2 regions of the Morococcus cerebrosus genome follow, and region 2 is predicted to be linked to the other one. Evidence: riboswitches for the same ligand, from Rfam matches in the RefSeq annotation. Region 2 holds a riboswitch; the other holds the start of a gene.
What was found. Region 2 has a riboswitch for thiamine pyrophosphate ahead of thiC (phosphomethylpyrimidine synthase ThiC). Riboswitches for the same ligand answer to the same signal wherever they lie in the genome.
Positions count from the first base shown of each region.

Region 1 (14,788 bases), 670 kb from region 2:
TTCAAATGCAGACCATCTTAGATGTGGCTGATAACTCTGGTGCGCGTCGCGTGATGTGTATCAAGGTATTGGGCGGATCTAAGCGTCGCTACGCTTCTGTTGGCGATATTATTAAAGTCGCAGTTAAAGATGCGGCCCCGCGTGGTCGTGTCAAAAAAGGTGATGTGTACAATGCAGTTGTTGTTCGTACTGCTAAAGGTGTGCGTCGTCCTGATGGTGCGTTGATTAAATTCGATAACAACGCCGCCGTGTTGTTAAACAATAAACTTGAACCTCTGGGTACCCGTATTTTTGGTCCGGTAACCCGTGAGTTGCGTACTGAGCGATTTATGAAAATCGTTTCATTGGCGCCTGAAGTGTTATAAGGAATAGCGCGATGAATAAAATCATTAAAGGTGACCAAGTTGTTGTGATCACTGGTAAGGATAAAGGTAAGCAAGGTCAAGTAGTTCGCGTATTGGATGGTAAAGTTGTTGTTGAAGGTGTTAACGTTGTTAAACGTCACCAAAAACCTAATCCGATGCGTGGTATTGAGGGTGGTATTGTTTCGAAAGAAATGCCGTTGGATATTTCTAATGTTGCAATCCTGAATCCTGAAACTAATAAAGCAGACCGTGTTGGTATTAAACTGATTGAAAATGAAGGCAAAGTGAAGCGCGTTCGTTTCTTCAAATCAAATGGCTCTGTTATTGGAGCATAAGGAGATAACATGGCTCGTTTGAGAGAGTTTTATAAAGATACAGTTGTTCCTGAATTGGTTAAACAGTTTGGTTACAAGTCAGTAATGGAAGTTCCTCGTATTGAAAAAATCACTTTAAATATGGGGGTTGGAGAGGCTGTTGCTGATAAAAAAGTTATGGAGCATGCTGTATCTGATTTGGAAAAAATTGCTGGTCAAAAACCAGTAGTTACTGTTGCTCGTAAATCTATCGCTGGCTTTAAAATTCGTGATAATTATCCTGTGGGTTGCAAAGTAACACTGCGTCGTGATCAAATGTTCGAATTTTTGGATCGTTTGATTACTATTGCATTACCTCGAGTGCGTGACTTCCGTGGTGTAAGTGGCAAATCTTTTGATGGCCGTGGTAATTACAATATGGGTGTTCGCGAGCAAATCATTTTCCCGGAAATTGAATACGATAAAATTGATGCTTTGCGTGGTTTGAATATTACTATTACAACTACTGCAAAAACTGATGAAGAAGCTAAAGCTTTATTGTCACTGTTCAAGTTTCCGTTTAAAGGATAATCATGGCTAAGAAAGCACTTATTAATCGTGAGCTAAAACGTCAAGCTTTGGCGAAAAAGTTTGCAGCCAAACGTGAGGCAATTTTTGCTGTTATTAATGATGCGAATGCAACTGAAGAAGAGCGTTTTGAAGCTCGTCTGAAATTCCAATCCATTCCACGTAATGCAGCTCCTGTACGTCAACGTCGTCGTTGTGCTTTGACAGGTCGTCCTCGTGGTACTTTCCGTAAATTCGGTTTGGGTCGTATTAAAATCCGTGAAATCGCTATGCGTGGCGAGATTCCGGGTGTTGTTAAAGCTAGCTGGTAATAGGAGTATTAATAATGAGTATGCATGATCCTATTTCCGATATGTTGACTCGTATTCGTAATGCGCAACGTGCCAATAAGGTAGTAGTTGCCATGCCTTCTTCCAAATTAAAGTGTGCAATTGCAAAAGTCTTGAAAGAAGAAGGTTATATCGAGGATTTTTCGGTTTCTGCTGATGCGAAGCCGGTATTGGAAATTCAATTGAAATACTATGCAGGTCGCCCTGTGATTGAGCAAATTAAACGTGTTTCACGTCCAGGTTTGCGTATTTACAAAGCTTCTAGCGAAATTCCTAATGTTATGAATGGCTTGGGTATCGCTATTGTTAGTACTTCTAAAGGTGTGATGACTGACCGCAAGGCTCGTTCTGAGGGTGTTGGTGGTGAGTTGTTGTGCATCGTAGCCTAGTGGAGAAAAGTAAATGTCACGTGTCGCAAAAAACCCAGTGACTGTTCCTGCTGGTGTAGAAGTAAAATTTGGAACAGAAGCATTGGTTATCAAGGGTAAGAATGGCGAGTTGTCCTTTCCTTTGCATTCTGATGTAGCCATTGAACTGAACGATGGCAAATTGACTTTTGCTGCAAAAAATGACAGTAAGCAGGCAAATGCTATGTCAGGGACTGCTCGTGCATTAGTTAATAATATGGTCAAAGGTGTTTCAGAAGGTTTTGAGAAAAAACTACAATTGATTGGTGTGGGTTATCGCGCTCAAGCTCAAGGCAAAGTTTTGAATTTGTCTCTGGGTTTTTCTCATCCAATCGTATATGAAATGCCAGAAGGCGTTTCTGTTCAAACTCCTAGCCAAACAGAGATCGTTTTGACTGGTGCAGATAAACAAGTAGTTGGTCAAGTCGCTGCTGAAATTCGTGCATTCCGTTCTCCTGAACCTTATAAAGGTAAGGGTGTTCGTTATGTAGGTGAAGTAGTAGTGATGAAAGAAGCCAAGAAAAAATAATTGAGGTTCACTAATGGATAAACATACAACCCGACTCCGTCGTGCACGCAAAACCCGTGCACGTATTGCGGACTTGAAAATGGTAAGATTATGTGTGTTCCGTAGCAATAATCATATTTATGCTCAAGTAATTAGTGCTGAAGGTGATAAAGTATTGGCTCAAGCCTCTACATTGGAAGCTGAAGTGCGTGGTAGTCTGAAATCTGGTAGCAACGTCGAGGCAGCTGCAGTAGTAGGAAAGCGCATTGCTGAGAAAGCTAAAGCAGTAGGTGTAGAAAAAGTTGCTTTTGATCGTTCAGGTTTCCAATATCACGGTCGTGTGAAAGCTTTGGCTGAAGCTGCACGTGAAAATGGTTTAAGCTTCTAATAATTGGAGACTTTCAGATGGCAAAACATGAAATTGAAGAACGTGGTGACGGCCTGATTGAAAAAATGGTCGCAGTTAATCGCGTAACTAAAGTAGTTAAAGGTGGCCGTATCATGGCTTTCTCTGCGCTAACAGTTGTTGGTGATGGCGATGGTCGTATTGGTATGGGCAAAGGTAAGTCAAAAGAAGTGCCGGTAGCTGTTCAAAAAGCAATGGATCAGGCTCGTCGCTCTATGATTAAAGTACCTCTAAAAAATGGTACGATTCATCATGAGGTTATTGGACGTCATGGCGCTACCAAAGTCTTTATGCAACCTGCTAAAGAAGGTAGTGGTGTAAAGGCAGGTGGTCCTATGCGCTTAGTCTTTGATGCTATGGGTATTCATAACATTTCTGCTAAAGTGCATGGTTCTACAAATCCTTATAACATTGTACGAGCTACATTAGACGGCTTGTCTAAGTTGTATACACCTGCAGATATTGCTGCTAAACGTGGCTTAACAGTAGAAGACATTTTAGGAGCAAGCCATGACTGAGCAAAAAAAGATTAAAGTTACATTGGTGAAGAGCCTGATTGGTACAATTGAATCTCATCGTGCATGTGCTCGTGGTTTAGGTTTGCGTCATCGTGAGCATACAGTAGAGGTTTTAGATACCCCTGAAAACCGTGGTATGATTAATAAAATCAGCTACTTGTTGAAAGTGGAGTCTTAATATGTTTTTGAATACTATTCAACCTGCTGAGGGTGCTACTCACGCTAGTCGTCGTGTAGGCCGTGGTATTGGTAGTGGCCTGGGTAAGACAGGTGGTCGTGGCCATAAAGGTCAAAAAAGCCGTGCTGGCGGTTTCCACAAGGTAGGTTTTGAAGGTGGTCAAATGCCTTTGCAACGTCGCCTACCTAAGCGTGGTTTCAAATCTTTGACTGCTGCCGCTAATGCTGAAGTTCGTTTGAGTGAGTTGAATCTGATTGCTGTAAACGAAATTGATGTTTTGGTTCTTAAACAAGCTGGTCTGATTCCTGCGACTGCTTCTAATGTAAAAGTTATTGCTTCTGGTGAAATTTCAAAAGCGGTTACCTTGAAAGGTGTAAAAGCTACTAAAGGTGCTAAAGCTGCAATTGAAGCTGCTGGTGGCAAAGTAGAAGAATAAGGCTTGCACTATAGTGGCTAATCAACAATCTTTATCAGGATTATCCAAATTTGGAGATCTGAAAAAACGTCTAGTGTTTCTATTAGGAGCTTTAGTCGTTTTCCGTATTGGTGCTCATATACCGGTACCGGGCGTAGATGCTGTTGCGTTAGCTAATTTATTTCAAGGCGCTCGTGACGGCATATTCGGAATGTTAAATATGTTCTCGGGTGGTTCGTTGGAGCGCTTTACTATATTTGCAATTGGCATTATGCCTTATATTTCGTCATCGATTATTGTACAGCTTGCTTCGGAGATTATCCCTTCTTTGAAAGCTTTAAAAAAAGAAGGAGAGGCTGGCAGGAAAATAATTACGAAATATACTAGGTATGGGACGGTATTATTGGCTGTAGTTCAAAGTTTTGCTGCTGCAACATTTGTTTATCAACAAGGTGTAGTTGTAACAAGTACGCTTGAGTTTTATATTTCTACAGTTGTTTGTTTGGTTACAGGTACAATGTTTCTAATGTGGTTAGGAGAGCAGATTACCGAACGAGGTATTGGTAATGGTATTTCCTTAATTATTACAGCAGGTATTGTATCGGGTATTCCATCTGGTATTGCTAGATTATTAGAATTGGCAAAGTCTCAATCATTTACTGTTGTTCTAATAACTTTTGGAATATTATTGCTTATATATGTTGTAGTATATTTTGAAAGTGCTCAACGTAAGGTTCCTATTCATTATGCTAAGAGGCAGTTTGGTTCTAGTATGATGTCAGGGCAAAGTATTCATATGCCATTTAAGCTAAATATGGCGGGTGTCATTCCACCTATTTTTGCATCTAGTATTATTTTATTTCCATCAACGCTTCTAGGTTGGTTTGGATTGAATGATACTAATTCAATATTGCATAGAATATCGACACTGGTACAACATGGGCAACCTCTATATATTGCATTGTTTGCAACAACTATTATCTTCTTCTGCTATTTCTATACTGCTTTAGTATTTAGCCCTAAAGAAATGGCTGAGAATTTGAAGAAAAGTGGTGCATTTGTACCTGGTATTCGCCCAGGTGAGCAAACTTCTAGATATTTGGAAAAAGTTGTACTGAGACTGACATTATTTGGTGCTTTGTATATCACTACAATCTGTCTGATACCTGAATTTTTAACGACAGCATTGAATGTGCCTTTCTATTTAGGCGGAACGTCTTTGCTTATCTTGGTTGTCGTTACAATGGATTTTAGGACGCAAATCAATTCCTACGTAATGAGTAGTCAGTATGAAGATTTGATGAGTCGTCCAGATATGAAATCTTTATCACGTAAGTAGGCTTATGGCTAAAGAAGATACCATACAGATGCAGGGTGAAATCCTTGAGACTTTGCCCAATGCAACTTTTAAAGTAAAGCTTGAGAATGACCATATTGTATTAGGTCATATTTCCGGGAAAATGCGTATGCACTATATCCGGATCTCTCCTGGGGATAAGGTGACGGTAGAACTGACACCTTATGATTTAACTCGAGCTCGGATTGTCTTCCGAGCTAGATAAAACGATATAAGGAAAGATAATGCGTGTACAACCGTCTGTAAAGAAAATTTGCCGCAACTGTAAGATTATCCGTCGTAATCGAGTGGTTCGTGTAATTTGTACTGATCCTCGTCACAAACAGCGTCAAGGTTAAGGGAACTTTTCTTTTAGCAAGACTTTGTGGTATAGTGACGAACTTTGCCGTTTAAAGGAAAAAATATGGCTCGTATTGCAGGGGTAAATATCCCTAATAATGCACATATCGTAATTGGCTTGCAGGCTATTTATGGTATCGGTGCTACTCGTGCTAAATTAATTTGCGAGGCAGCAAATATTGCTCCCACTACAAAAGCAAAAGATTTGGACGAGGCTCAATTAGACGCTTTGCGTGAACAAGTTGCCAAGTATGAAGTGGAAGGCGATTTGCGCCGTGAGGTAACGATGAGCATCAAACGATTGATGGACATGGGTTGTTACCGTGGTTTCCGTCATCGTCGAGGTTTGCCTTGTCGTGGTCAACGCACTCGCACAAACGCTCGTACCCGCAAAGGTCCGCGTAAAGCGATTGCTGGTAAAAAATAATTTTTAAGGAATTTTATTAATGGCTAAAGCAAACACAGCTTCGCGTGTACGTAAAAAAGTACGTAAAACCGTAAGCGAAGGTATTGTGCATGTACATGCTTCTTTCAACAATACCATCATTACAATCACTGACCGTCAAGGCAATGCATTGTCTTGGGCTACCTCTGGCGGCGCTGGTTTTAAAGGTTCTCGTAAAAGTACACCGTTTGCAGCTCAAGTGGCTGCAGAAGCAGCTGGTAAAGTTGCCCAAGAATATGGCGTTAAAAATTTAGAAGTTCGTATAAAAGGCCCTGGTCCTGGTCGAGAGTCTTCTGTACGTGCACTCAACGCTCTTGGTTTTAAAATTACCAGTATTACCGACGTTACTCCGTTGCCTCATAACGGTTGCCGTCCGCCTAAAAAACGTCGTATTTAAAGGAGTGATTGAAACATGGCACGTTATATTGGCCCTAAATGTAAATTAGCACGCCGTGAAGGTACTGATTTATTTTTGAAGAGCGCTCGTCGTTCTTTAGATTCTAAATGTAAACTGGACTCCGCTCCTGGTCAGCATGGCGCAAAAAAACCGCGTTTGTCCGACTATGGTTTGCAATTACGTGAGAAGCAAAAGATTCGTCGTATTTATGGCGTATTGGAACGTCAATTCCGTCGCTATTTTGCAGAAGCAGATCGACGTAAAGGCTCTACTGGTGAATTGCTGCTGCAATTGTTAGAGTCTCGTTTGGATAATGTAGTATATCGCATGGGATTTGGCTCGACTCGTGCTGAGGCGCGTCAGCTGGTTTCTCATAAAGCAATTACCGTTAACGGTCAGGTTGTAAATATTCCTTCTTTCCAAGTTAAAGCTGGTGATGTTGTAGCTGTTCGTGAGAAAGCTAAAAAACAGGTTCGTATCCAGGAAGCTTTAAGTCTGGCAACTCAAATCGGTTTACCAAGCTGGGTTTCTGTTGATGCAGATAAATTGGAAGGCATATTTAAAAATATGCCAGATCGTTCAGAATTAACTGGCGATATTAATGAACAGCTGGTGGTAGAATTCTACTCTAAATAACGCTAGCTCAGTGAGGGACAGTTAAATGCAAAATAGCACAACCGAATTTTTGAAACCTCGTCAAATTGATGTCGATACTTTATCTACCACTCGTGCAAAAGTATCCATGCAGCCGTTTGAGCGCGGTTTTGGTCATACTTTAGGTAATGCTTTGCGTCGTATCTTACTGTCATCCATGAATGGTTTTGCTCCTACTGAAGTGGCCATTTCCGGTGTATTGCACGAATACTCTACTGTTGATGGCGTTCAAGAAGATGTCGTCGATATTTTGTTGAATGTCAAAGGTATTGTATTTAAGCTGCATGGGCGTGGCCAAGTTCAGTTAACTTTGAGAAAGTCAGGGGCCGGTGTAGTAGTTGCCGGCGATATCGAATTGCCACATGATGTGGAAATTTTAAATCCTGAGCATATTATTTGTCATTTGGCCGAGAATGGTCAAATTGAGATGGAAATCAAAGTTGAGCAGGGGCGTGGTTATCAATCTGTTTCCGGTCGTCGTGTTGTGCGCGATGAAAACCGCCAGATTGGTGCAATTCAGTTGGATGCGAGCTTTTCGCCCATCAGTCGTGTTAGCTTTGAAGTTGAACCTGCACGCGTAGAGCAGCGTACGGATTTAGATAAATTGGTTTTGGATATTGAAACTGATGGTTCTATTGATCCTGAAGAAGCTGTACGTAGTGCCGCTCGTATTTTAATTGATCAAATGTCTATCTTTGCTGATTTGCAAGGTACTCCAGTAGAAGAAGTTGAAGAAAAAGCTCCTCCTATTGATCCTATCCTGCTGCGTCCGGTAGATGATTTGGAATTAACTGTACGTTCAGCTAATTGTCTGAAAGCTGAAGATATTTATTATATCGGCGATTTGATTCAACGTACTGAAACAGAGCTTCTTAAAACTCCGAATTTGGGTCGTAAATCTTTGAATGAAATCAAAGAAGTGTTGGCATCTAAAGGCTTGACACTAGGTTCTAAATTGGAAGCTTGGCCGCCTGTAGGCTTAGAAAAGCCGTAAGTTTGAAGATTAAAGGATAATGACATGCGTCATCGTAATGGTAACCGCAAATTAAACCGTACAAGCAGCCATCGTGCTGCAATGCTGCGTAATATGGCGAACTCATTGTTGGCTCACGAGACTATTGTGACAACTTTGCCTAAAGCTAAAGAATTGCGCCGCGTAGTAGAACCCTTGATTACATTGGGTAAAAAACCTTCCTTGGCAAACCGTCGTTTGGCATTTGACCGCACTCGTGATCGTGATGTTGTGGTTAAATTGTTTGATGAATTGGGTCCTCGCTTTGCTACCCGAAATGGTGGCTATGTTCGTGTGCTGAAGTATGGTTTCCGAAAAGGCGATAATGCCCCATTAGCACTCGTTGAATTAGTTGATAAAGCTGCTAATACAGTTAGCGAATAATTGCTTTAAAATTAAGTGTCATCCGCATTGCGGATGACATTTTTTTATTGGTAAATCAATATTTTGAATTGCACACTATAAACTATAGTGGATTAACTTTAAACCAGTACGGCGTTGCCTCGCCTTGCCGTACTATCTGTACTGTCTGCGGCTTCGTCGCCTTGTCCTGATTTAAATTTAATCCACCATATATTTTAGATTAGGCAGTTAGGTAATTATCTATTTGTCGTTATTTGTTTGTATTTAATGTTTCCATTTTGTGTTTTGGAACAAATTCCTTTACTTTAATAGTGCGTTTCATTTGGATTAAGTGCCAAGATTGATTTGGAAAAATTATCCCTTTTAAAGTATTTTGTCTCATGAAAATTTGTATTTTCAGACAATCTTTTGCCAAAATAAATAAATCTGTATAAACTTCATATTTTCTTGTCGGAGTGCTGCTTGTTCCTGCAAACAGCTGAGACCGCGCCAGCGGAATCCGTAGAACCTGTCGGGGTAATGCCTGCGTAGGAAACAAGCTGTCAAACGCCTGAAAAGGCTTCCGTTCCCTTTCCCGCATTTTCCCGCCATTCGGTGGATTCCGCTTCCGTCTTATCTTTCGACTTCCCAATTGCACAATACTACAAAGGAATCCACCATGCCCCGTATCGCCATTCTCGGCGGCGGCCTCTGCGGCCGTCTGACTGCTTTACAACTTGCAGAACAAGGTTTATCCATTGCCCTCTTTGACAAGGGCGGGCGCAAAGGCGAACACGCCGCCGCTTATGTTGCCGCCGCCATGCTCGCGCCTGCTGCGGAGGCGGTCGAGGCTACGCCCGAAGTCATCAAACTGGGCAGGCAGAGCATTCCGCTGTGGCGCAACATACGAGGTCGTCTGAAAACGCCGACCATGATGCAGGAAAACGGCAGCCTGATTGTGTGGCACGGGCAGGACAAGCCATTATCCAGCGAGTTCGTCCGCCATCTCAAACGCGGCGGCGTAGCGGATGACGAAATCGTCCGTTGGCGCGCCGACGACATCGCCAAACGCGAACCGCAACTCGGCGGACGTTTTTCAGACGGCATCTACCTGCCGACCGAAGGCCAGCTCGACGGACAGCAAATCTTGTCTGCACTTGCCGACGCTTTGGACGGGCTGAACGTCCCTTGCCATTGGGAACACGAATGTGCCCCCGAAGACCTGCAAGCCCAATACGACTGGCTGATCGACTGCCGCGGCTACGGCGCAAAAACTGCCTGGAACCAAGCCCCCGAACACACCAGCACCTTGCGCGGCATACGCGGCGAAGTGGCGCGGGTTTATACACCCGAAATCACGCTCAACCGCCCCGTGCGCCTGCTCCATCCGCGTTACCCGCTCTACATCGCCCCGAAAGAAAACCACGTCTTCATTATCGGCGCGACCCAAATCGAAAGCGAAAGCCAAGCTCCCGCCAGCGTACGTTCCGGACTGGAACTCTTGTCCGCGCTCTATGCTGTCCACCCCGCCTTCGGCGAAGCCGACATCCTCGAAATCGCCACCGGCCTGCGCCCCACGCTCAACCACCACAACCCCGAAATCCGTTACAGCCGCGCCCGACGCCTGATTGAAATCAACGGCCTTTTCCGTCACGGCTTCATGATTTCCCCCGCCGTAACCGCCGCCGCCGTCAGATTGGCAGTGGCACTGTTTGACGGAAAAGACGTGCCCGAACGTGATGAAGAAAGCGGTTTGGCGTATATTGAAAAATAAGTTTGAGGTCGTCTGAAAACGTCGCGCTATCAGTTTTATAAAGGTAACAATATGAATTTAGAAACCAAAATTCCGCCGCCGGCGATATGTTTTATTTGTGCGTTGTTGATGTACATTTCTGCCCAAGTTTCTGCGCTGGCTGACATAATGCCGCGCTTTCCTATATTGCTGTCGGTTGTTTTGATGGCGTTTGGGACTTTGTTAGGCATATTAGGTGTGTGGGCGTTTCGCCGTGTGCGCACGACCGTCAGCCCGTTCAACCCCGAACAAACCGAACACTTCGTTTCAGACGGCGTGTACCGTTTCAGCCGCAACCCGATGTATGCAGGCATGGGCTGCTGGCTGGTTGCATGGGCGGGCTATTTGGCGCACCCGCTGCCGTGGTTGTTTTTGGCTGCATTTGTTGCCTATATGACACGCTTTCAAATCATGCCCGAAGAACGCGTTTTGGCGCAGAAATTCGGCGCAGAATACGAGTCTTACTGTCGGCGCGTTCGCCGTTGGTTATAAGAAGGGGGAGCTTCCAATCAAGTATCACCCGTCTTCTACTCTACGGCATGAATGTGAATACTTGATGTTTTCAGACGACCTCATCAGATGGCTATACCAGGCTCACTTTCATTAAACAATAAAACAAAAAGGAAAACGTCATGATTGAACAAGCAATAGGAAACCTGTCAGGTATCTTTTGGATTTTCCTGCTCGTCATTCCCCTGCTTCTTTTGAAAGCGCTGCTCCAAAACCCCAAAGTGAAAGGACGCATAGGTGAACGGGCAGTCCGTTCAGTAATCGGAAAAGATTTGGATGAAGAAACCTATATCGAATTTCATGATTTGATTATTCCATCCCGTAGCGGCACGACGCAAATCGACCATATTTATGTTTCGGTTTTCGGGATATTTGTCATAGAAACCAAGAATTACACAGGTTGGATTTTCGGCAGCGAGAAGCAATCGAAATGGACACAAGTCGTCTATAAGCAGAAACACTACTTTCAAAATCCGTTGCGCCAGAATTACGCACACATCAAGGCATTATCCGAACTGCTGCAACTGCCGGAAGAAAAATTTCATTCGATGGTGGTTTTCCTCGGCGATTGTGAACTGAAAACGCAAATGCCGCCGAATGTCTGCCGTATCAGACAGGCAGCATCCTATATCAGACGTTTTCAGACGACCTTATTGCTGCCTCAGGAAATAGAAGCGGCAACTGCCGTGCTGTCTTCAAATGAATACCAAGCCGACGGCGAAAAACTGCGGGCGCATACCGAACGCCTGCAGGAACGCCATCAGCGATAACTTAAAAGGACACCCCATGACCTTCCCGCCCCTAAAATCCCCGCTTAAATTCTACGCCGTCGTTCCCACCACCGATTGGGTGGAGCGCATGGTCAAAGCAGGTGCCGACACGGTGCAACTGCGCTGCAAAACCTTGTACGGCGATGAATTGAAACGCGAAATCGACCGCTGCGTCGCCGCCTGTCAGGGCAGCCGCACACAGCTTTTCATCAATGACCATTGGCGCGAGGCGATAGAAGCGGGCGCATACGGCGTGCATCTCGGACAGGAAGACATGGACACCGCTGACCTTGCCACCATCGCCGCCGCCGGTTTGCGTTTGGGTTTGAGTACGCACTCCGTCGCCGAACTCGACCGCGCCCTGTCCGTACATCCCAGCTACGTCGCCAGCGGCGCGATTTTCCCGACCACAACCAAGCAAATGCCCACCGCCCCGCAAGGCTTGGACAAACTGCGCGAATATGTGAAACAGGCAGGCGGCACGCCCGTCGTCGCCATCGGTGGCATTGATTTGAACAACGCCCGAGCCGTACTTGCCACCGGCGTTTCCTCACTCGCCGTCGTCCGCGCCGTTACCGAAGCGGAAAATCCCGAAGCGGTGGTTAAAGCGTTTCAGGCTTTGTGGAATGAATAAGGTCGTCTGAAAACCAAATTTCAGACGACCTGAGAAAGCGAAAAAGATTCGATTTACCGTGTAGGCAAAACTTAGCCCGCTATAAATACAGAAACATCGAGAAAACATGAACATCATCTTAAACGGCGAACCCGTCGAACTTCACGGCACAACCGTTGCCGACCTCATCGCCCAAACCGCGCCGCAAAAGCCTTTTGCCGTCGCGGTAAATACCGGATTCGTCGCCAAAGGTGCGTATACGGAAACGGTTTTGAACGAAAACGACAAAGTCGATATTGTGCGCCCCGTAGTTGGCGGATAAGCTGTTTTACCTTTTCAGACGACCCCTGTCCCCAAAAACAACCTTACAAAGGAACCCATCATGCTCACCCTATACGGAGAAACTTTCCCTTCACGGCTGCTGCTCGGCACGGCCGCCTACCCGACTCCTGAAATCCTCAAACAATCCGTCCAAACCGCCCGCCCCGCGATGATTACCGTCTCGCTGCGTCGTGCGGGAAGCGGAGGCGAGGCGCACGGTCAGGGGTTTTGGTCGCTGTTGGAAGAAAGCGGCGTCCCCGTGCTGCCGAACACCGCAGGCTGCCAAAGCGTGCAGGAAGCGGTAACGACGGCGCAGATGGCGCGGGAAGTGTTTGAGACCGATTGGATCAAACTCGAGCTCATCGGCGACGACGACACCTTGCAGCCCGACGTGTTCCAACTCGTCGAAGCGGCGGAAATCCTGATTAAAGACGGTTTCAAAGTGCTGCCTTATTGCACCGAAGACCTGATTGCCTGCCGCCGCCTGCTCGACGCGGGCTGTCAGGCGCTGATGCCGTGGGCGGCACCGATCGGCACGGGTTTGGGCGCGGTTCACGCCTATGCGCTGAAGGTCCTGCGCGAACGCCTGCCCGACACGCCGCTGATTATCGATGCGGGCTTGGGTTTGCCCTCGCAGGCTGCGCAAGTGATGGAATGGGGGTTTGACGGCGTATTGCTGAACACCGCCGTTTCCCGCAGCGGCGACCCCGTCAACATGGCGCGCGCCTTCGCACTCGCCGTCGAATCCGGACGGCTGGCATTTGAAGCCGAACCGGTCGAAGCGCGCACCAAAGCGCAAGCCAGTACGCCGACCGTAGGGCAGCCGTTTTGGCATTCGGCGGAATATTGACGAATAGCGTGTTGCGGGTATATGAAAAGGTCGGCTGAAATTTCAGACGACCTTTTTTACGGCAATGTCTAACGGTATGGATGTAGAAAGGGGAGGGCGTTTTGAGTGGAACGTGTTATGCCATGAAAACTTGCTTTCAGACGACCTCTTGTCTTTTCCTTTATAATCCGTCCATCTATTTTTCACTCATTTCAAGCAGGTTCACCATGTCCAAACCCACTCTCCTCCTTGTTGACGGCTCTTCTTATCTCTACCGCGCTTATCACGCGATGGCGCAGTTGTCCGCGCCTGACGGTGCGCCGACGGGTGCGCTTTACGGCGTGTTGAACATGCTGCGCCGGCTGCGGGCGGATTATGTGCATGATTATTGCGCGGTGGTGTTTGATGCGAAGGGCAAGAATTTCCGCCACGAGATGTTCCCCGACTACAAGGCGACGCGCCCGCCGATGCCGGACGATTTGCGCCCGCAGGCGGAAGCCTTGCCGGATTTGGTGCGGTTGATGGGCTGGCCGGTGTTGGTCATTCCGCAAGTCGAAGCGGACGACGTTATCGGCACGCTGGCGGCGATGGCTGGCGAAGCGGGTTGGAATGTGGTGGTGTCCACCGGCGATAAGGACATGGCGCAGCTGGTGAACGAGCGCGTAACGCTGGTGAACACAATGAGCGGCGAAACGCTGGACATTGAAGGCGTGAAGGAAAAATTCGGCGTGCGCCCCGACCAAATCCGCGATTATCTCGCGCTGATGGGCGACAAGGTGGACAACGTGCCGGGCGTGGAAAAATGCGGCCCGAAAACGGCGGTGAAGTGGTTGGAAGCCTACGGCTCGCTGGCTGGTGTGATGGAACACGCTGCGGAAATCAAGGGCAAGGTCGGCGAAAACCTGCAAGCTGCACTGCCCCAACTGCCGCTTTCGTATGACTTGGTGACGATTAAAACCGATGTAGATTTACACACCGAGCTTTCAGACGGCCTCGAAAGCCTGCGCCGCACTTCGCCGAAATGGTCGCAGCTTGCGGTCGATTTCAAACGCTGGGGCTTCCGCACTTGGCTGAAAGAAGCGGAAAGCCGTATGCACGAAGCGGCAGACGGCGATTTGTTCGGCAGCGATACGATAGGCGAACAGGCGGCGTTGGACATGGAAACGTCGTCTGAAAGGCTACCTGAAAAAGCCGTTGCCCCCGAAAAGCTGGATTATCAAGCCGTTACCACCGAAGCGCAGTTTACCGCCTTGTTGGACAAACTGTCTCAGACGGACAAAATCGGCATCGACACGGAAACCACATCCTTAGACGCGATGAACGCCGCGCTGGTCGGCATCAGCATCGCGTTCCAAGCAGGGGAGGCGGTTTACATCCCCGTAGGACACAGCCTGACTGCC
Region 1 covers NZ_CP094242.1:2,207,757-2,222,544, reverse strand. Annotated here, with positions in the region: gene rplN (50S ribosomal protein L14) at 1-365, shown strand, start outside; gene rplX (50S ribosomal protein L24) at 377-700, shown strand; gene rplE (50S ribosomal protein L5) at 710-1,249, shown strand; gene rpsN (30S ribosomal protein S14) at 1,252-1,557, shown strand; gene rpsH (30S ribosomal protein S8) at 1,572-1,964, shown strand; gene rplF (50S ribosomal protein L6) at 1,978-2,511, shown strand; gene rplR (50S ribosomal protein L18) at 2,525-2,878, shown strand; gene rpsE (30S ribosomal protein S5) at 2,896-3,414, shown strand; gene rpmD (50S ribosomal protein L30) at 3,407-3,592, shown strand; gene rplO (50S ribosomal protein L15) at 3,594-4,028, shown strand; gene secY (preprotein translocase subunit SecY) at 4,042-5,346, shown strand; gene infA (translation initiation factor IF-1) at 5,351-5,569, shown strand; gene rpmJ (50S ribosomal protein L36) at 5,589-5,702, shown strand; gene rpsM (30S ribosomal protein S13) at 5,768-6,130, shown strand; gene rpsK (30S ribosomal protein S11) at 6,150-6,545, shown strand; gene rpsD (30S ribosomal protein S4) at 6,561-7,181, shown strand; gene MON37_RS10380 (DNA-directed RNA polymerase subunit alpha) at 7,207-8,193, shown strand; gene rplQ (50S ribosomal protein L17) at 8,218-8,595, shown strand; TPP riboswitch at 9,016-9,125, shown strand; gene MON37_RS10370 (FAD-dependent oxidoreductase) at 9,233-10,327, shown strand; gene MON37_RS10365 (methyltransferase family protein) at 10,379-10,837, shown strand; gene MON37_RS10360 (nuclease-related domain-containing protein) at 10,978-11,625, shown strand; gene thiE (thiamine phosphate synthase) at 11,642-12,259, shown strand; gene thiS (sulfur carrier protein ThiS) at 12,366-12,560, shown strand; gene MON37_RS10345 (thiazole synthase) at 12,621-13,409, shown strand; gene polA (DNA polymerase I) at 13,616-14,788, shown strand, end outside.
Region 1: it holds a riboswitch for thiamine pyrophosphate, as region 2 does, so the genes downstream of both, MON37_RS10370 (FAD-dependent oxidoreductase) here and thiC (phosphomethylpyrimidine synthase ThiC) in region 2, are expected to answer to the same signal.

Region 2 (14,788 bases):
ATCAGAAAAGCGCGTTATTGACCTTGGTCGAACGCGTTACCCGCTACACCATCATCTGCAAATTAAAGAACTTAAAAGCCGAAGACACTGCCCGGGCGGCCATTAGGGTATTAAAGGCATATAAAGCCAGAGTCCACACCATCACCATGGATAACGGCAAAGAGTTCTACCAACACACCAAAATAGCCAAAGCATTGAAGGCGAAAACCTATTTTTGCCGCCCTTACCATTCTTGGGAGAAAGGGCTGAATGAGAACACCAATGGACTCATCCGGCAATATTTCCCCAAACAAACCGATTTCCGAAACATCAGCGATCGGGAGATACGCAGGGTTCAAGATGAGTTGAACCACCGGCCGAGAAAAACACTTGGCTACGAAACGCCAAGTGTTTTATTCTTAAATCTGTTCCAACCACTGGTACCCTAGTGTTGCACTTGAAATCCGAATCCAAGGTCGTCTGAAAACTTTTCAGACGACCTTTTTATCAACTGTAAATCTCAGCCCCTTTCTTCACAAACTCAACCGCTTTTTCCTCCATGCCCTGCCGCTGGGCTTTTTGCTTGTCGGCGTAATCGCGCACTTCCTGCGTGATTTTCATCGAGCAGAATTTGGGGCCGCACATTGAGCAGAAGTGGGCGATTTTCGCGCCTTCGGCGGGCAGGGTTTCGTCGTGGAAGCTCTCGGCGCGTTCGGGGTCGAGGCTGAGGCGGAATTGGTCGCGCCAGCGGAATTCGAAACGCGCTTTGCTCAGGGCGTTGTCGCGCAACTGTGCGCCCGGCCAGCCTTTGGCGAGGTCGGCGGCGTGGGCGGCGAGTTTGTAGGTGATGATACCGGTGCGCACGTCTTCTTTGTCGGGCAGGCCGAGATGCTCTTTCGGGGTAACGTAGCAGAGCATGGCTGTGCCGTACCAGCCGATATTGGTCGCGCCTATGCCCGAGGTGATGTGGTCGTAGCCGGGGGCGATGTCGGTAACGAGCGGGCCGAGTGTGTAGAAAGGTGCTTCAAAGCAGTGTTGCAACTCTTCGGTCATGTTTTCTTTGACGCGTTGCAACGGCACATGGCCGGGGCCTTCGATCATGACTTGTACGTCGTGTTCCCACGCTTTGGCGGTCAATTCGCCCAAGGTGTGCAGCTCGGCAAATTGGGATTCGTCGTTGGCATCGGCAATGCAGCCGGGGCGCAGGCCGTCGCCGAGGCTGAACGACACGTCGTAGGCTTTCATGATTTCGCAGATTTCGTCGAAATGCGTGTAGAGGAAGTTTTCCCGATGGTGGGCGAGGCACCATTTCGCCATGATGGAGCCGCCGCGCGATACGATGCCGGTGAGGCGGTTGGCGGTCATCGGCACATAGCGCAGCAACACGCCTGCGTGTATGGTGAAATAGTCCACGCCTTGTTCCGCCTGTTCGATTAAGGTGTCGCGGAACAAATCCCAAGTCAAATCTTCGGCAATGCCGCCGGTTTTTTCCAAAGCCTGATAGATGGGCACCGTACCGATGGGGACGGGCGCGTTGCGGATAATCCATTCGCGCGTCTCGTGGATATGCGCGCCGGTGGACAAATCCATAATCGTGTCCGCGCCCCAACGCAGCGACCACACCATTTTTTCGACTTCTTCGGTCAGGCTGGAGGTTACGGCGGAGTTGCCCAAGTTGCCGTTGATTTTGACGCGGAAGTTGCGGCCGATAATCATCGGTTCGAGTTCGGGGTGGTTGATGTTGGCGGGGATAATCGCACGTCCGGCGGCGATTTCTTGGCGCACGAATTCGGGCGTGATTTGGTCGGGGTGGGTCGGGATGTTCGCGCCGAAACTTTGCCCTGCGTGCTGTTTCAAGAGCTTGGCGTATTCGGGTCGTCTGAAAAGTTCGTCCAGCTTCATGCGTTCGCGTATGGCGGCAAACTCCATTTCGGGCGTGATGATGCCGCGGCGCGCATAGTGAAGCTGGGTTACGTTGCTGCCGCTTTTCGCGCGGCGCGGGCGGGTGATTTGGTTGAAGCGCAGATGGGCGGTTTGCGGGGCGTGCGCGCGTTCGATGCCGTATTCGCTGGAGAGTGTGGGCAGGATTTCGGTATCGCCGCGTTCGTCCAGCCATGCGGTGCGGACGTGCGGCAGGCCTTGTTTCAGGTCGATGTGCGCCGCCGGATCGCCGTACACGCCGCTGGTGTCATAGACGGGAATCGGCGGGTTGGCTTCCGTGCCTTGCGCCGTGTATGTGTCGTCCTGACGGATTTCGCGCAAAGGCACGCGGATGTCGTCGCGGCTGCCTTGCAGATACACGCGCTCCGAGTTCGGATATTTGAAGCGGATGCCGATGTCTTCGCTCAAGTCGGCAAGCTCGCGTGCTTCGTTGCCGGAAGTTTTGGCGGTTTTCTTTGGCGTAGTCATAAAAAATGCTCCTGTTTTCTCGTTTGAAAAGAAGAAACAGGAGCGTTTTGCTTTTTCAGACGGCCTCAATATCAAAAAAAGCCGTCTGAAAGACAGAATCCGTGAAAACTCCCCACGCAGGTATTATCCCGATCGGGTGTAAAGGGTATTTCTCAGCCGCCAGAACATCAGGCAGCACCCCTGTTTCGTACAAGGAAGGATTATAAACCACGATTGGGGTTTATTGGAAATCTTAACAGGGCTGACATCGGTATTTTAAGGAATGAATGGCTTGAATATCGAGGGGATAGCTATATTGCATTTCCATAAATCGAAACTTCGTCTGAAAAGCAGGACAACTTTTTCAGACGACGTTTGGTATGCACAAATTTAGGATAACGGGTTCCGTTACCCTAAATCTACGGCTTATTTATTGTTCGGATGGGATTCCATTGGTGCTGATAAAGGCAGTTCGGGCATGGTGCGGGCGGAGTCGGAAACATTGCCGGACAGGGTTTTCAGGAAGGCAACGATGTTGTCGGTGTCTTCTTTAGATAAGTCTTTGCCCAGTTGCGCTTTACCCATGATGGTAACGGCTTTGTCCAATTCCCAAACGCTGCCGTTGTGGAAATATGGATAAGTTTTTGCGACGTTACGCAAGCCTGGGACGCGGAAGAAGAATTCGTCTTCGGCTTTTTTGGTTACGTCGGCACGGCCTTTGTCGTGTTTCGGATCTTCGATGAATTTCCAGTACGGGCCTTCAACCAAACCGAATTTTTGGAAGGTTGCGCCGCCAAGGTTGACGCCGCTGTGGCAGGCGATACAGCCGTTGTCCATAAAGGCGCGCACGCCTTTGCGCTCTTGTTCGTTCAGGGCGTTGACATTGCCTTTGAGGTAGTCGTCCCATTTGGTCGGCGTCAACAGGGTGCGTTCGAATGCGCCCAGTGCGGTGGTGATATTTTTGAAGGAAACTGCGCCGTCTTCGGGGAAGGCGGTTTTAAACAGTTCTTGATATTCGGGGATTTTGGCAATTTTGGCAGCGGCTGCTTCTTGCGAGTCGTTTGCCATTTCCACAGGGTTCACCAACGGTCCACCGGCTTGTTCTTCAACGTCAGCCGCGCGTCCGTCCCAGAACTGCATACCGAGCAGGGCGGCGTTTAAAGCGGTCGGGGAGTTGCGTCCGCCGAACTGTCCTTTATGGCCTTGGCTGGTCGGCAGGTTGTCCACGCCTGCGGTGGCAAGGTTGTGGCAGGAGTTGCAGCTTACGGTGTTGCCTTTGGAGAGGCGCGGCTCATACCATAATTGATGGCCGAGTTTGACCTGTTCTTCGGTAAACGGGCGCAGTTTCTGCATTTCTTCGGCACTCGGCAGCGGTTTGAAGATGCCTTGCGCGCGTTTGAGCAGCTCTTGGTCTTCAGGAGAGGCATTGCTATCAACGGCTGCTTGGGACGCTGCTGAGGCAGTTGAAGCAGCGTCAGGGGTCGTCTGAACGGCAGAGGCCTCGGTCGGTGCGGAAGCAGGTTTTTGTTCCTTGCTTTCCTGTCCGCCACAGGCGGCTAATGCGGATAAAACAGCAAGCGACAGGAGCAGTCGGGTGTTGCGGTGGTTCATGGCGTGTTCCTTTTTGTAGTGGATATTATTATGAGTAAGCACCGTTTCCGTTGATTGCCGTGATGAATGGCGGGCGAAAATAGGGAATGGCATTCCGCTTTGTTTGCGCCCGTTTGATATGTCCGGCTTTTTTTGTCCGCGAAGTATAAACAGCGGGCGTGGTTTGCCCTTTGCGGTAAATCAATATTGGATTTTCAATAGAGATAAGCAATATATGCGATAGCTTCTGTATTTTCATGCGGTTTTCATGTTGAATAGACCTCTATCGCTTGCACTGCCAAGCCGATTGGTTTAAATTAAACGACAATTTACCGTTGGAAGACACACAATGAAAATTACCGTCATCGGCGCAGGTTCTTGGGGTACAGCCCTTGCCCTGCACTTTGCCAGCCACGGCAACGAAGTCGCCCTTTGGACACGCAATCCCGAACAAGTCCGTACATTGCAGGCAGAACGTGAAAACAAACGCGGCCTGCCCGGTTTCCCTTTCCCTGAATCCTTAACCGTTTATGCCGATTTGGGTGATGCGCTCAAAGACAGCGGGCTCATTCTTGTCGTAACTTCTGTCGCAGGTTTGAGAAGCAGCGCAGAACTCCTCAAACAACACAATGCCGACCATATTCCCGTCCTTGCTGCCTGCAAAGGCTTTGAACAAGACACAGGGCTGTTGACCTTCCAAGTATTGAAAGAAGTATTGCCTGAGAACAAAAAAATCGGCGTGCTGTCAGGTCCGAGCTTTGCCCAAGAACTCGCCAAACAACTGCCTTGCGCCGTGGTTGTTGCTTCAGAAAATCAGGAATGGATTGAGGAATTGGTACCGCAACTCAACACCAACGTAATGCGCCTTTACGGCAGCACGGACGTGATCGGTGTGGCTGTCGGCGGTGCCGTCAAAAACGTTATGGCAATCGCTACCGGCCTTTCCGATGGTCTCGAATACGGGCTCAATGCGCGTGCGGCGCTGGTGACGCGCGGTCTCGCCGAAATTACCCGTCTTGCCATGGCTATGGGTGCGCAGCCCAAAACCATGATGGGGCTTGCCGGCATCGGCGACCTTATCCTGACCTGTACCGGCGCGCTTTCGCGCAACCGCCGTGTCGGTTTGGGTTTGGCAGAAGGAAAAGAACTGCATCAAGTGTTGGTGGAAATCGGCCATGTTTCCGAGGGTGTCAGCACCATCGAAGAAGTGTTTAATACCGCTGTGAAATACCAAATCGATATGCCCATTACCCAAACCCTGCTGCAACTCATCCGCAAGGAAATGACCCCGCAGCAAGTGGCAGAAAGGCTCATGGAGCGCAGCGCGCGCTTTGAATAAGACCAAACGGCAAAGGTCGTCTGAAAACATCAAGCCAAAAAGTTTCAGACGACCTCAACATTCGGCAGCGATTGACATCCCTGCATCATCATCCTAATATCCTGACCGCCTGCCACCATGCGGCAATACGGAAGCCTATACATGAATCAATCACTCGACACATTGGAAGTCAGCGTTTACCAGCTGGCCCAAAAATTTGAAACCCTTGTTGGTGAAAACCGCCGCCTTAACGAAGAAATCGACCGCCTCAAGCTCGAGCATGAGCAACAAAAGCGCGAACACGAAGCCGCCGTTGACGAATTGAGCGAAGCGCTGCTCGTACAAGTCGGCAAACTCAAAGAAGACCTACAAGGCAAAATCGACAACCTTGCCGCCGAAAAAGAACAATACCGCAGCGCATTGGAGCAGACTGCAGAAAAAATCCGCCGGCTCATTTCCCGCCTGCCGCAAGAAACGCAATCATAAGGACACGCCATGAGTATCGAACAAGTCAGCCTCGACATCATGAATGTCAATTTCACCATCAACACGCCGAGTGAAGAAAAAGATACCCTGCTCCAAGCCGTTGATATGCTCAACAAAAAAAGTGCCGCCATCAAAGAGAGCGGACGCATTGTCGGCAGCGATAAAATCGCCATTATGACCGCGCTCAACGTCGTCCACGACCTCCTTAAAATCACACTCAAAGACGATTTGGCAATAGGTGAATTTGAGCGTAAAATAACCGACATGAACAACGCTTGCCAAAAAGCTTTGGCGCGGTTGGAACAAAACTGATTTTTCTTTTTCCCTGCGGTGTCCGCGAAGGCATATATTCCTTTGAACCAATAAGTTCGCTTAAGGTTGCCGGGAGTTGCAGTGGGCGCGAGCGTCTATCCTTAGATGCACCCGAAACTGCCCGAGGTGACCGCCTTGTCAACAAGGTTCAAGCGGATTCAGCCAAAACGGCTCTCGCGGGGATTCCCATATCAAGCCATGCCCGATTGCGGCATGGCTTTCATTTATCATCGGCTTCGACGTCGTCTGAAAAACCAAACTTAAAATCAAAAAACATATCCCGATATTTTGAATCAACAGCAATGTTTTCCAACCTAAAAACAACATTTCCCAATGCATAAAAACGCCATCATAGAAAAAACACTTTCAGACGACCCCAATCCGATTGACAAAAGCCAATCCCATCTTTAAAATTCACAACTTTCTATATCTATCTGGATTTCCACTATGAAAACCTTTTCAGCGAAACCCCACGAGGTGAAGCGCGAATGGTTCGTTATCGACGCCCAAGACAAAGTCTTGGGTCGCGTTGCAGCCGAAGTCGCACACCGTCTGCGTGGCAAGCACAAACCTGAATACACCCCCCACGTTGACACCGGCGACTACATCATCGTCATCAACGCGGACAAACTGCGTGTAACCGGTGCCAAATTCGAAGACAAAAAATACTTCCGTCACTCCGGCTTCCCCGGCGGTATCTACGAGCGTACTTTCCGTGAAATGCAAGAGCAATTCCCGGGTCGCGCTTTGGAACAAGCCGTAAAAGGCATGTTGCCTAAAGGCCCATTGGGTTACGCCATGATCAAAAAACTGAAAGTGTACGCTGGTGCAGAACACACCCATGCCGCACAACAACCCAAAGTTTTGGAATTGAAATAAGGACACGACATGAACGGTAAATACTACTACGGCACAGGCCGCCGCAAAAGTTCAGTGGCTCGTGTATTCCTGACTAAAGGTACCGGCCAAATCATCGTAAACGGTCGTCCCGTTGACGAATTCTTCGCCCGCGAAACCAGCCGCATGGTTGTTCGCCAACCTTTGGTTCTGACTGAAAACGCTGAAGCGTTCGACATCAAAGTCAACGTTATCGGCGGCGGTGAAACCGGTCAATCCGGCGCTATCCGCCACGGCATTACCCGCGCCCTGATCGACTTCGACGCTGCGCTGAAACCTGCCTTGTCTCAAGCCGGTTTCGTGACTCGCGATGCCCGTGAAGTTGAACGTAAAAAACCGGGTCTGCGCAAAGCACGCCGCGCAAAACAATTCTCCAAACGTTAATTCGTTTTTGGAATCTCAAAAAGCCCTGCAATGCAGGGCTTTTTTGTGTGAAGCTCGTGACATCTAAGTATTGAAACTATTAAAAGAATAATGAAACCCTCTCCAAAAAATGGATTTCAATAAGTAGGAGATGCCTGTTTTTAAGATGCAGGTATGTAATAGGAATGTTTGGGATGCTGCTGTGAATTTTAATTTCATGAAGCTACATTTAATGAAGTGTTGTAAATTAACTAATATGAATAATAGAAAATGTACCGTTTATCCAAATAAACTAACGCTTATCTTATATTCTGAGCAATTTATTCAAAAAATTTCACTTCTTAACAGCATTTAATACTAATGCTTGTATAATGCAAAGTGCTGACACACACCGCTCTTTTATCCCTTTTGGGCGGTGCAGCAAGTAAGACGTTTTCCCGCAATGTATTGGCCATTCATACTTCTCCCTTGGTATGAATGGTTTTTTTTTATCTAAGTTTTTTATGTTGCCTTATGAAGATGAAAAGTCATCTGAAGAGACCTTTGCAAAAATAGTCTGTTAACGAAATTTGATGCATAAAAATGTGCTAAAAAATTTTCAATCGACTAAAACATTTCTGATATTGAGAAAAAAGTGGGAGAAATCAGGGAGGTTCTTCATTTTGAAAATGGTATTGAGCATAAAATTTTAATAACTTATGTTATTGAAAAGGTCTCCTGAAATATATTTTTCAGACGACCTTTGTGATTTTGTATCCTGCCTTATTTGAAAAATTGTCCACAGCATGCCTTGAATTTTTTTCCTGAACCGCAGATGCAGGCTTGCTTCATTGTCGGGAGCGGAACAGTTGGATCAATAAAGTACCAGTATCCATCAATATTGACGAATGTAGATAGTTCATGATGACATGCCGTTTCAGCTCCATCTTGAAAATGGGCATTAAATTCAACTTGGGCGTGGCGTTTGCCGATGAGGGTATGGTGGATTACTTCTAATCCCAGCCAAAGGGTTCCTTGGCTCCATTGCTGCATTTCTTCTTGATTCAGCAGATTTTGCTGGGAGGGAACTGTGGTGGCAACGATATAACCAATATTATGTAATACATAGGCACTGTATCTTGAGTGCATCAGTTTTTCGGCAGTTTGCGGATGAGTTTGATGAGTATGGAAGGGGTGACAGCATTTAGAGTAGGGGAGAGAAGGGGAACATGGACAAAGGGTAGGGGGCATAGGGGATGTCCTATTAATGTTTATTTTATTGAGAGAATAAAAGTTTATTTGGTAAGTCGTCTGAAACAGAAATATCCGAAATGTTCATTTATTCGGTATTATTTATTGCGTAGGAACATTATTTTACAGGGTTTTTTGATACAATATCTCTACTCCGTCCCGACAATGCCGGAATGTTATTCCGCGTCCGCTCGGACGGCCTGTCATAAATAAAACAGTCATTTCCCAACAAACATCAAGGCCGCCCGCTCTATGCACGAAACTTTTTCCCTCGCACCCATCGTTATCGTCCTCCTCGTTTCCGTCATTACGGTAATTTATTGCCGTAAATTCAATATCCCTTCCATGCTCGGTTATCTTTTGGTCGGCTTTATCGCCGGTCCGGGTATGTTGAAGCTGATTCCGCAAGGTCATGCCACTGATTATTTGGGAGAAATCGGTATCGTATTCCTGATGTTCAGTATCGGTCTCGAATTTTCCCTGCCCAAGCTCAAAGCCATGCGCCGTTTGGTGTTCGGGCTGGGCGGTTTGCAGGTCATTGTGACCATGCTGTCGATTATCGGCATTTTGATGCTGATGGGCATCAGCTTTAATTGGGCGTTTGCCGCAGCAGGGGCGATGACCATGTCGTCCACGGCAATCGTCAGCCGCATCCTGTCCGAAAAAACCGAATTGGGACAGCCGCACGGTCAAATGGCGATGGGCGTCTTGTTAATGCAGGATATTGCCGTCGTGCCGCTGATGATCCTGATTCCTGCGTTGTCGGGCAATGGCGAAGAAGGCAGCCTGTGGGTTGCGCTCGGTCTTGCCGGATTGAAAATGCTGGTCACGCTGGGCGTATTATTCGTCGTCGGTAGCAAGGTGATGTCGCGCTGGTTCAGAATGGTCGCCAAACGCAAGTCGTCTGAATTGTTTATGATCAACGTCCTGCTGGTAACCTTGGGCGTAGCTTATCTGACCGAACTGGAAGGCTTGTCGATGGCATTGGGCGCATTCGTCGCAGGTATGCTGCTTTCGGAAACGGAATACCGTTTTCAGGTGGAAGACGACATCCGCCCGTTCCGCGATATTCTGCTTGGTTTCTTCTTTATCACGGTCGGCATGAAACTGGATATCCAGGCTTTAATCGGCGGCTGGCAGCAGATTCTGATTTTGCTGGCAATCCTGCTGGTATTGAAAGCATTGGTCGTCTTTTTCATCGCTTTGCATATGAAGCATCCGATTGCGGACAGCTTGAAAACAGCCCTCTATTTAGCACAAGGCGGCGAATTTGGTTTTGTGATGTTAAACATCTCCAGCAAAATCAATATGGTGTCGCCAGAGCTGGAACAGGCGGCTACGGCAGCGATTCTGTTGTCCATGATTATCGCCCCATTCATCTTGGGCAGCAGCGATGCCATCGTCAGCCGTTTTGTCAAATCAAGCTGGGATATGAAGGCATTGGATTTGCACAGCATGTTGGTAGAAACCATGAGCAAATCCGACCACGTCCTGATTATCGGTTTCGGACGCGGCGGTCAGACCGTCGGACGCGTCTTGGCTCAGGAAAACATCCCCTACTTCGCCCTCGACCTTGATATCGGCAGGGTTCAGGTGGCGCGCAATGCGGGCGAGCCAGTTTCGTTCGGCGATGCCAAGCGGCGGGAAGTCTTGGAAGCCGCAGGTTTGGAACGCGCCAAAATGGTGGTTATTACCCTGAACAATATGCACGAAACTCAGCATGTTCTCGACAATATCATGTCCTTGCATCCGAGTATGCCTGTGTATGTTCGGGCGACCAATGACGATTACGTTAAAATCTTCACAGATATGGGCGCAGAAGAAGCAGTATCCGATACCAAAGAAACTAGCTTAGTGCTGGCAAGCTACGCCATGTTGGGCAATGGCGCGACATACAGCCACGTTTATCAAACCATTACCAACATCCGACACAGCCGCTACGCCTCTCTGGAAGGCTTGTTTGTCGGCAGCGATGATGAAAACGGATTCGGTGAAGAAGGCAAATCCATATGCCGCCACGCCTTCCCCCTGACCGGCGAAGCCTACGCCATAGGCAAGACCATCCGTGATTTGCCTTTGGATAACGCCGGCATCAAACTTCTATTTATCCGCCGAAACACAAGCAGGATAGAAAACCCCGACTTGGATTTCCAGCTTCAACCAAATGATATTTTGGTCGTCGCAGGCCGACAAGAGGAAATTATTTCTTTTGAAAACTGGAGTTTGCAAGGAAATACCTGATACACTGAAAAATAAAGCTTGCGTGGCGGATGCTTTTTTGATTTAATAGCGTCTTCGCAAATGCAGCGACAAGGGTGATTAGCTCAGTTGGTAGAGCGTCTGCCTTACAAGCAGAATGTCGGCGGTTCGACTCCGTCATCACCCACCAAGTTTCCTTTCATTGTTGCAAAACAATGATGCGCGGTGGTAGCTCAGTTGGTTAGAGTACCGGCCTGTCACGCCGGGGGTCGCGGGTTCGAGCCCCGTCCGCCGCGCCAAATTTCAAAAATACTGACATCGTCGGTATTTTTTATTTTCGGGTGATTAGCTCAGTTGGTAGAGCGTCTGCCTTACAAGCAGAATGTCGGCGGTTCGACTCCGTCATCACCCACCAAGTTTCCTTTCATTGTTGCAAAACAATGATGCGCGGTGGTAGCTCAGTTGGTTAGAGTACCGGCCTGTCACGCCGGGGGTCGCGGGTTCGAGCCCCGTCCGCCGCGCCAAATTTTAAAAATACCGGCTTTTGCCGGTATTTTTTATGTGTAAGAAACGAACGTGGAGAGGGCTGCTATTGGGCCTCAGGCGACATCTTATAGAGATTTCACTTTAAAGCAGGATAGGGTAGAGAAGTGGTCGGCTGTATAGAGAGTCTGCAGTTGATTACCTTGTGCTTTCGAACCTTAGTAAATCGTGTTCTCTTTGAGTTAAGGTGAGGTAACGTTGTTTTGGTTTGAAGTTAAACCATTGTAGGTTCTAATTTTGTTTAAGGTCGTCTGAAAAACAGAAATCCATACCGGATTATGCTTTTCAGACGACCTTTATGATTGGTAGGAACGATAGACTTTCCAAGCCTGACGTTTAACGCCACGCGGCGACAAACTCGTTCCAATGCTGCTTGTCCTGAGCCTGTCCGGTCAGGTAATGCTTCAGCCGTTTGACTTCCACTTCATACTCGTCCGCGTCCAAAGCGCCGCTCATCAGGCGGAAGCGCAAGAACATTAAATAAGTGTTTGCCGCATCGGTTTCGCAATAATCGCGGATGTCTTTCAGACGACCTGCGTGGAACGCCTCCCAAACTTTGCTGCCGTCCATGCCCAGTTTGCCAGGGAAGCCGCAAAGTTTCGCCATATCGTCCAGCGGCACATTGGCACGCGGTTGGTACAGGGCGAGCAGATCCATCAGGTCGCAATGGCGGTTGTGGTAGCGGCTGATGTAGTTGTTCCACTTGAAATCACGGCTGTCGCCGAAATCGCCCTCGCCCATATCCCAATAACGTGCCGCCGCAATGCCGTGTATCAGCGCGCGGTAATGCAGGACGGGCAGGTCGAAGCCGCCGCCGTTCCAACTGACCAATTGCGGCGTATGGCTTTCGATAAGGTCGAAAAACTTGGCGATCATTTCCTCTTCGCTGTCGTGCATTTCGCCTATGGTGCCGACATGGATTTTGTCCTGCCCCCAACGCATACAGCAGGAAATGGCGACCACTTGGTGCAGGTGGTGCTGCATAAAGTCAGAGCCGTTTTGGGCGCGGCGTTTCTGCTGGGCGAACAAGACCACCTCGTCGTCCGGCAAAGAAGCAGGCAGGTCGTACAACAGGCGGATGCCGTTCACATCAGGTACGGTTTCAATATCGAAAGCCAAAATCGGGGTCATGGGCGACTCCTCAAATTCAATCAAAACAGATTAAAACAGACAACAGGATAACGGCATTGTGGCATGTTTCCGCATTTATTGACAGTCAAATCACACCGCCGCCCCACCATTCCATCTGCCTGTACACCTACCCAAAACACCGTCAAAACAGTAAAATCCCCCTTTTATCCCAATTCGAACCATAAGCCATGCTCACCTTCCAACAAATCATCTTCAAACTGCAAACATTCTGGGCAGACAAAGGCTGCACCGTTATCCAACCTTTCGACATGGAAGTCGGCGCCGGTACTTCCCACCCCGCCACCTGCCTGCGCGCGCTCGGCCCCGAGCCTTGGTTTGCCGCCTACGTCCAACCCAGCCGCCGCCCCAAAGACGGTCGCTACGGCGACAACCCCAACCGCCTGCAACACTATTACCAATTCCAAGTCGCGCTCAAACCCGCGCCCGCCAATATCCAAGACCTTTATCTCGATTCCCTGCGCGAATTGGGCATCGACCCCAAAATCCACGACATCCGCTTCGTCGAAGACGACTGGGAAAACCCCACCCTCGGTGCATGGGGCTTGGGCTGGGAAGTCTGGCTCAACGGCATGGAAGTGACCCAGTTCACCTACTTCCAACAAGTTGGCGGCATTGACTGCACCCCCGTACTCGGCGAAATCACCTACGGCATCGAACGCTTGGCGATGTATCTGCAAGGCGTGGAAAACGTCTATGACCTCGTTTGGGCAAAAACGCTCGACGGCAACACCGTCACCTACGGCGACGTGTATCACCAAAACGAAGTCGAACAATCCACCTACAACTTCGAATACAGCGATGCCGACTGGCTGCTGCGTCAGTTCAACGACTACGAAGCGCAAGCCAAACGCCTGCTCGCCGAAGAAAACGCCAGCCTCGCCCTGCCCGCCTACGAGCTGGTCCTCAAAGCCGGACACACCTTCAACCTCTTAGACGCACGCGGCGCCATTTCCGTTACCGAACGCGCCACCTACATCGGCCGCATCCGCGCGCTGAGCCGCACCGTAGCGCAGAAATACGTTGAAAGCCGCGAGAAACTGGGCTTCCCGTTGATTAAAAAATAACGATACATCGTCTGAAACAGGTTTTCAGACGACCTTTATTGCGTATCCATTAATACAGGCCGTACGGCATATGCAGGATTTATAAGCAGGGCCTACGGACAAACAGAAAGTCTCACATGACAACCCAAACCCTTTTAATCGAACTCCTTACCGAAGAACTCCCCCCTAAAGCCCTGAATAATCTAGGCAACCACTTCGCCGCTTCTGTTGCCGAAGGCTTGGAAAAAGCGCAACTGATTGACGGCGCAGCCGAATATACCGCCTACGCCTCGCCGCGCCGTTTGGCCGTTCAAGTTAAAAACGTGAAAGCCGTTCAAGCCGATCAGAAAATCGTGAAAAAAGGCCCTGCCGTAGCGAATGCCATGAAAGACGGTGCGCCGACCAAGGCTTTGGAAGGTTTTGCACGCGGTGCGGGGGCGAAAATCGAAGACTTGATCATCATCCACGACGGCAAGCAGGATGCGTACGCCTACGAATACGTCCAAACCGGCAAACCGTTGGGAGAACTTTTGGAAGACATTATCAATCAAGCGGTTAAGAAACTGCCGATTCCCAAAGTGATGCGTTGGGGCAGCAGCACGTTTACCTTCGTGCGTCCCGTTCACGGGCTGATTGTGCTGCACGGCGGCGACATCGTGGACGTCAGCGTCTTGGGCCTGCAAAGCGGCAATCAAACCTTGGGACACCGCTTCCTGTCCAACGGCGAAATCACTATTACAAACGCCGACAGCTACGCCACACAAATGCGCGAGCAAGGCAAAGTCGTCGCTTCGTTTGCCGAGCGCAAAGCCGCGATTCAGACGGCCTTGAACGAACAGGCAGGTCGTCTGAAAGCCACCGTAGCCGCCGATGAAGCATTGTTGGACGAAGTTACCGCGCTGGTCGAATACCCCGTTGTTTTGGAAGCCGGTTTTGAAGAACATTTCCTCGCCGTGCCACAGGAATGCCTGATTCTGACCATGCAGCAAAACCAAAAATACTTCCCGCTGCTCGACCAAAACGGCAAATTGATGAACCGCTTCCTGCTGGTCTCCAACCTGCAAACCGAAGACCCGTCGCACATCATCCAAGGCAACGAACGCGTCTTGCGCGCGCGCCTGTCTGATGCCGAGTTCTTCTACAAGCAAGACCAAAAAGCGACTTTGGAAAGCCGCCTGCCCAAGTTGGCAAACGTGGTTTATCACAACAAAATCGGCTCGCAAGCCGAGCGCATCGAACGCCTGCAAAGTATTGCCGCCCACATCGCCAAGGCTTTAGGCGCGGATGC
Region 2 covers NZ_CP094242.1:301,860-316,647, forward strand. Annotated here, with positions in the region: gene MON37_RS01355 (IS30 family transposase) at 1-428, shown strand, start outside; gene thiC (phosphomethylpyrimidine synthase ThiC) at 487-2,388, opposite strand; TPP riboswitch at 2,481-2,580, opposite strand; gene MON37_RS01365 (cytochrome-c peroxidase) at 2,794-3,978, opposite strand; gene MON37_RS01370 (NAD(P)H-dependent glycerol-3-phosphate dehydrogenase) at 4,307-5,296, shown strand; gene MON37_RS01375 (hypothetical protein) at 5,438-5,761, shown strand; gene MON37_RS01380 (cell division protein ZapA) at 5,771-6,073, shown strand; RNA gene ssrS (6S RNA) at 6,081-6,260, shown strand; gene rplM (50S ribosomal protein L13) at 6,521-6,952, shown strand; gene rpsI (30S ribosomal protein S9) at 6,962-7,354, shown strand; gene MON37_RS01400 (YchJ family protein) at 8,096-8,563, opposite strand; gene MON37_RS01405 (monovalent cation:proton antiporter family protein) at 8,816-10,804, shown strand; tRNA gene MON37_RS01410 (tRNA-Val) at 10,877-10,952, shown strand; tRNA gene MON37_RS01415 (tRNA-Asp) at 10,985-11,061, shown strand; tRNA gene MON37_RS01420 (tRNA-Val) at 11,102-11,177, shown strand; tRNA gene MON37_RS01425 (tRNA-Asp) at 11,210-11,286, shown strand; gene MON37_RS01430 (3'-5' exonuclease) at 11,642-12,436, opposite strand; gene glyQ (glycine--tRNA ligase subunit alpha) at 12,625-13,521, shown strand; gene glyS (glycine--tRNA ligase subunit beta) at 13,638-14,788, shown strand, end outside.